2 regions of the Allorhizobium ampelinum S4 genome follow, and region 1 is predicted to be linked to the other one. Evidence: predicted binding sites of a transcription regulator. Region 1 holds the regulator's gene; the other holds the start of a gene.
The links. The regulator HrcA, encoded in region 1, represses chaperone genes, less so after heat shock. The targets are predictions, from matches to a motif close to GTTAGCACTCNCNNNNNGNGAGTGCTAAC.

Region 1 (3,494 bases):
GGCGGTGCCCTGGATCTCGACAATGCCGCCTGTGCCGGTCATGACGAAATTGGCATCGGTTTCGGCGGCAGAGTCCTCCAGATAGTCCAGGTCGATCACTGGCTGGGCGGCGAAAATACCGCAGGAAATCGCCGCGACATGGTCCTTCAGCACCCGGTCCACCTTGATGATATTGCGCGATTCCATCCATTTCAGGCAATCGTGCAAGGCAATCCATGCGCCGGTAATCGAGGCTGTGCGGGTGCCGCCATCGGCCTGGATCACGTCGCAATCAAGCGAGATCTGCCGTTCGCCCAGGGCTTCCAGATCGACCACGGCGCGCAGTGAACGGCCGATCAGCCGCTGGATTTCCTGGGTACGGCCGCTCTGCTTGCCGGAGGACGCTTCACGTTTTATCCGCTCGCCGGTGGCGCGCGGCAACATGCCGTATTCCGCCGTCACCCAGCCCTTGCCGGTGTTGCGCAGCCAGGGCGGGGTGCGGTCTTCAAGGCTTGCCGTGCACAGGACATGGGTATCGCCAAACTTGACGAGACAAGAGCCTTCGGCGTGTTTGGAAAAATTGCGCTCGAACGATATCTTGCGCATCTGGTCGGTTTTTCTGCCTGAAGGTCGCATTTCCGTCTCCTCGGTCGAGCAGTCACTGGCTGGCACACCAACCTCTGTCCGCTTATTTTCGTTTCAATGCCCGTCTGGGCCGTTCTGGGCAGATCTGGCCCGGAAATCTGTCCGGGGCATTTCCAGTCCTGCTTGGCGTCCTGGCTGCCTTCTACGAGTGGTTTGACGGTTTTGCAAAGGAAAAGCCGGTATGGTCCGCTCAAACCGGCGCTTCCTCACCAAAAGCCGTTGTGATTGGTCAATCAGCAGCTATATTAAGGATAGGTGCAGCAGCAAACATGAGCGAAATGGGGAAAAACCCAATTACCGCAGGCGATGTGTCAATGGCACTGGATGAGCGATCCAGGGAGATCTTTCGTCGAATCGTCGAGACCTATCTGGAATCCGGTGAACCGCTTGGATCGCGCAATCTGTCGCGTATTCTGCCGATGTCGCTGTCGCCCGCCTCAGTGCGCAATGTGATGAGCGACCTGGAAGAGCTGGGCCTGATCTACTCCCCCCATATCAGCGCCGGGCGCTTGCCGACTCAGACGGGGTTGAGGTTCTTCGTCGATGCTTTCATGCAGGTCGGTCGCTTGTCGGAGCAAGATCGCGGCTCGATAGAGCGGCAGATGCGCTCCTCGGAAGACCAGCCGATGGAAACGCTCTACAACGAAGCCAGTCGTATGCTGTCTGGCCTGTCACGTGGTGCGGGCCTGGTGGTGGCGGCGAAATCCGATCCGGTGCTGAAACACGTCGAATTCATCCGACTGGAGCCGACCAAGGCGCTGGCAGTGCTGGTCGGTGAGTTTAACCAGGTCGAAAACCGGATCATCGAACTCCCGGCGGGCATCACAGCCTCGCAATTGACCGAGGCGGCCAATTTCCTCAATGCGCATCTGTCCGGCCAGACGCTGCATGAAGTGCGCGGCCAACTGGTCCAGTTGAAGGATCAGGTGGCCAGCGAGCTGGATGTTCTCTCCCAGGATCTCGTGCAGCGTGGGCTGGCGGTCTGGTCCGGCGGCGAGGGCGACAAACCGACCCGGTTGATCGTGCGTGGCCGCGCCAATCTGCTGGAAGGTCTGGCCGGCGTCGAGGATGTGGACCGGCTGCGGCTGCTGTTTGATGATCTGGAGCGTAAGGAAAGCCTGATCGAGATTCTCAACCTGGCCGAAAGCGGGCCTGGTGTCAGAATTTTCATTGGTTCGGAGAACAAGCTGTTTTCGCTCTCCGGGTCGTCACTGATCGTCGCGCCCTACCGCGACGGCGACGACCGCATTGTCGGGGCCGTCGGCGTGATTGGTCCGACCCGCCTCAACTATTCCCGTATCGTGCCGATGGTGGATTATACCGCCCAGGTGATGGCCAAGATGACCCGCAGCGGCCACTGACCTTTACAACACCACATGAGATCATCACTCGACCCTTGATTTTTTGCCGCCGAACCCTGATATCGGGGCCGGACGAGAAACAGTATTTCGGAGAACGTCATGACCGACGAAACAGCTAAAAACGGACCTGACGCTGCCGCAGACGCGCAGATTGAACCCCAGGTACAGGAAGAGACCAATTCGACCGCTGAGGATGCCGGGCAGGATAATAACCCGACAGCTGCCCTGCAGGCTGAAAATGCGGAGTTGCGTGATCGCTTCCTGCGTCTGGCGGCTGAAATGGACAATCTGCGCCGCCGCACCGAGCGCGATGTCAAGGATGCCAAGTCCTATGCGGTAACCGCTTTTGCCCGTGACATGCTGGCCGTGTCCGACAATCTGCGCCGCGCCATCGACGCTGTGCCTGCTGAGGCCAAGGAAGAGGCGCAAGCCGGTCTGACGGCATTGATCGAAGGTGTCGAGATGACCGAGCGGGCGATGTTGTCAACGCTCGAGCGCCATGGTGTCCGCAAGATCGAGCCGGAAGGCCAGAAATTCGATCCGAATTTCCATCAGGCGATGTTCGAAATTCCCAATCCGCAAGTGCCCAACAATACGGTCGTGCAGGTTGTTCAGCCCGGCTACACGATTGGCGACCGGGTGCTGCGTCCGGCTATGGTTGGCGTTGCCAAGGGTGGCCCCAAGGCAGAGACGGCGCAAGCTGCCGATGCCTAAAGTTTGTCAGGGAAAACTGGTGCCCATTTTTCCCGAAAAGACAAACGAAAACAAAACAATCAAAGCCTGACCTTTTTTACTGGAAAAGAAAAAGCGCTGCGCAGTGATGCGCGGCGCTTTTTGCGTAATACCTACGTAAATAGAAACGGTCAGGCGGCGTTCGAGGCCTGGTCCTGGTTCAGGAAGGTATAGATGGCGGTGGCGCTGTCGCTGGCGCGCAGCTTGGCAACCAGGTCCTGATCGCGAAGCACGCGGGCGATGCGCGACAAGGCTTTCAAATGATCGGCACCGGCCCCTTCGGGTGCCAGCAGCAGGAAGACCAGATCGACGGGCTGCTCGTCCAGCGCTTCAAAATCGATTGGCGTTTCCAGGCGGGCGAAGACGCCTTGAATGGTGGAAATGCTCGTCAGCTTGCCATGGGGAATGGCAATGCCATTGCCGACACCGGTAGAACCGAGCTTTTCCCGCTGCAAAATAACGTCAAAGATTTCCCGTTCGGGAATACCGATCAGTTTTGAGGCTTTGGCAGCCAGTTCCTGGAGAAGTTGTTTTTTGGAATTGACCCTGAGGACGGGCAATATCGCATCTTGCTGTAGCAAATCTGCCAAGGCCATTTCGAAAAATCCTTATACCCGCCGACGCATGAAAAGGAAAGCGGTGGTCGGCCACCGCTTTCCGAGGGCGTGTCAGCCCTTGATTGCGGCGGAATCGATCCAGCCAATATTACCGTCATTGCGGCGATAGACAATGTTCAGCTCGTCCTTGCCAGGGCTGCGGAACAGTACAATGGGCTCA
Region 2 (3,494 bases), on a different replicon from region 1:
GCTCCGTTCCGACGCTGATCACACGGCGTCAAGGTTCCACAGCAATCCAGCCACAGCAGCCAGACCCAGCACAATTACCATGCTGATCTTCAACCGCATCAGCAGAAGCGCCGAGGCTGCAAACAGAAACAGCGACGGGATATCGAGCGAAGCAAGATGCGGCCACCAAAGGCCTGGAGCCCGCTCGCCCGGCCATAAGCTGCTGAACGGAATTCGATCCACTTTCACAAACAGCACATGCAACCCGAACCAGACGGCGAGATTAGCGATCACCCCGACCACGGCAGCGGTAATGGCCGAAAGCGCTCCATCCGCCAACCTATTGCCGCGCAAACGCTCGATCAACGGCGCACCGGCGAAGATGAACACGAAGCTTGGCACAAAGGTCGCCCAGGCCGTCAGCAATGCCCCGGCCATGCCTGAGATCAACGGCATTACACTATCGGCATCACGAAACGCCGCCAGGAAACCGACGAAGGAGAGGACCAGAACTAGGGGTCCCGGTGTGGTTTCGGCCAGCGCCAGCCCATCGACCATCTCGCCGGGGCGTAGCCATTGATAATGCTCCACTGCCACCTGCGCCACATAGGCCAGCACGGCATAGGCGCCACCGAATGTGACCAGCGCCATGCGGGCGAAAAACAGGAAAATCTCGGTGAGCCTCCCGCCGTCATCAAACAGCGCCAGCACGGCCAGCGGCGCCAGCCAGAGGCCAATCCAACCCAGAAACGATAGGGCGATATGCCTCCAGTTTAGCGGTAGTTCTCCTATGGCAGGCTGTGGTTTCGAGACGGGCTGCCCAGAGGCGCGGATCAGCCCGGCCAGAGCCGCCAGCAGGACGACAACAGGAAAAGGCAAGGCCAGACAAAACAGTGCCAGAAAGGCGAAGGCGGCGACAAGCCGGTGAAAGGTCGATTTCAGCGCTCGCCCGCCGATCCGGAGCAGCGCTTGCAGGACAATCGCCAGCACCGCAGCCTTTAACCCGAAAAACAGGCCCGCAACCCAGGCAATATCGTGATAGACCGCATAGGCCGCCGAAAGCCCGATCATCACAGCAAGACCTGGCAGCACAAACAGCAGACCGGCAATCAGCCCGCCCCGAATACCGGCATTCAGCCAGCCGATATAGGTCGCCAGTTGCTGGGCCTCTGGCCCAGGCAGCAGCATGCAATAATTCAACGCATGCATAAAACGCGCTTCGGAGAGCCATCGTTTTTCATCAACGACAATCCTATGCATCAAGGCGATCTGGGCAGTGGGGCCCCCGAATCCAAGAAGACCGATAGACCAGAATGCCGCGCAGAGCGCACCAAGCGGCACAACCGGAACATGGTCTTGCCTTTTTGCCATGTCAGAGCGTTCCGTCATGCGCGCGTCGTCCCATTCAGGCATATATTTTTTGAGCGGCATCCTTGACTCAGTCCGGAACCGTCCTTATCTCAGGCTCGCTAGCACTCGAACTGACTGAGTGCTAACAATATCCATGCGGGGCCGTTTCGGCCCGCGAATGTCATTTGATCGAGGGATTAGACAATGGCAAGCACCAATTTCCGTCCGCTGCACGACCGCGTAGTTGTTAAGCGCGTTGAGTCCGAAGAAAAGACCAAGGGCGGCATTATCATTCCTGACACCGCCAAGGAAAAGCCAGCTGAAGGCGAAATCATCGCTGTTGGCCCAGGCACACGCGATGACAAGGGCGCTCTGGTTGCTCTGGACGTTAAAGTTGGCGACCGCGTTCTGTTCGGCAAGTGGTCTGGCACCGAAGTCAAGCTCGACGGCGTTGACCTGCTGATCATGAAGGAAGCCGACATCATGGGCGTTATCGGCTGATTGAGCCGCATTCCCCTTCTTCCTTTTAACCAATTCACCAATGGGTTAGATACCCGGGAGTTTGAAAATGGCTGCTAAAGAAATCAAGTTTGGCCGCACTGCGCGCGAAAAGATGCTGCACGGCGTTGATATCCTTGCTGACGCTGTAAAGGTAACACTCGGCCCTAAGGGTCGTAACGTTATCATCGACAAGTCCTTCGGCGCTCCGCGCATCACCAAGGACGGTGTATCTGTTGCCAAGGAAATCGAACTGGAAGACAAGTTCGAAAACATGGGCGCCCAGATGGTTCGGGAAGTTGCTTCCAAGACCAACGACATCGCAGGCGACGGCACCACGACGGCTACCGTTCTGGCTCAGGCTATCGTGCGCGAAGGCAACAAGGCTGTTGCTGCCGGCATGAACCCAATGGACCTGAAGCGCGGCATCGATCTGGCTGTTGCTGAAGTTGTCAAGGACCTTCAGGCCAAGGCCAAGAAGATCTCCACTTCTGAAGAAGTTGCTCAGGTTGGTACGATCTCTGCAAACGGTGACACGCAGGTTGGTAAAGACATTGCTGAAGCCATGCAGAAGGTTGGCAACGAAGGTGTTATCACCGTCGAAGAAGCCAAGACCGCTGAAACCGAACTTGAAGTCGTTGAAGGCATGCAGTTCGACCGCGGCTACCTGTCGCCTTACTTCGTCACCAACCCTGAAAAGATGGTTGCTGACCTGGAAGACGCCTACGTTCTGCTGCACGAAAAGAAGCTCTCCAACCTGCAGGCTATGCTGCCTGTTCTGGAAGCTGTTGTGCAGACCGGCAAGCCACTCGTCATCATTGCTGAAGACGTTGAAGGCGAAGCTCTTGCAACGCTGGTTGTCAACAAGCTGCGTGGCGGCCTGAAGATTGCTGCTGTCAAGGCTCCTGGCTTCGGCGATCGCCGCAAGGCTATGCTGGAAGACATTGCTATCCTCACCGGTGGTACTGTTATTTCCGAAGATCTCGGCATCAAGCTCGAAACTGTCACCCTCGACATGCTCGGCCGCGCCAAGAAGATCTCCATCACCAAGGAAAACACCACCATCGTTGATGGCGCTGGTCAGAAGTCCGACATCGAAGGCCGCGTTGCCCAGATCAAGGCTCAGATCGAAGAAACTTCTTCCGATTACGACCGCGAAAAGCTTCAGGAACGTCTGGCCAAGCTCGCTGGCGGCGTTGCCGTGATCCGCGTTGGCGGCTCGACGGAAATCGAAGTTAAGGAACGCAAGGACCGCATCGACGACGCTCTGAACGCAACACGCGCTGCTGTTCAGGAAGGCATCGTTCCTGGCGGCGGTACAGCTCTGCTGCGCTCTTCCACCAAGATCACCGTGAAGGGTGTCAACGACGACCAGGAAGCTGGCATCAACATCGTTCGCCGCGCTTTGCAGTCTCTGGTTCGCCAGATTGCAACAAACGCAGGCGACGAAGCTTCCATCATCGTTGGCAAGATCCTCGACAAGGACAACGACAACTACGGCTACAATGCCCAGACCGGCGAGTTTGGTGACATGATTGCCATGGGTATCGTTGACCCGGTTAAGGTTGTTCGCACAGCCCTGCAGAACGCAGCTTCGGTTGCTTCGCTGCTGATCACCACGGAAGCCATGATTGCTGAACTGCCGAAGAAGGATTCGGCTGGCGGCG

Region 2: groES (co-chaperone GroES) is a predicted target of HrcA. The motif match lies at 1,448-1,476, and genes of this name have one in related genera.

What each region holds. Positions count from the first base shown of each region.
Region 1 covers NC_011989.1:341,997-345,490, forward strand. Annotated here, with positions in the region: gene rph (ribonuclease PH) at 1-615, opposite strand, end outside; gene hrcA (heat-inducible transcriptional repressor HrcA) at 903-1,985, shown strand; gene grpE (nucleotide exchange factor GrpE) at 2,085-2,699, shown strand; gene ptsN (PTS IIA-like nitrogen regulatory protein PtsN) at 2,849-3,313, opposite strand; gene hpf (ribosome hibernation-promoting factor, HPF/YfiA family) at 3,386-3,494, opposite strand, start outside.
Region 2 covers NC_011988.1:848,219-851,712, forward strand. Annotated here, with positions in the region: gene chrA (chromate efflux transporter) at 19-1,350, opposite strand; gene groES (co-chaperone GroES) at 1,534-1,830, shown strand; gene groL (chaperonin GroEL) at 1,898-3,494, shown strand, end outside.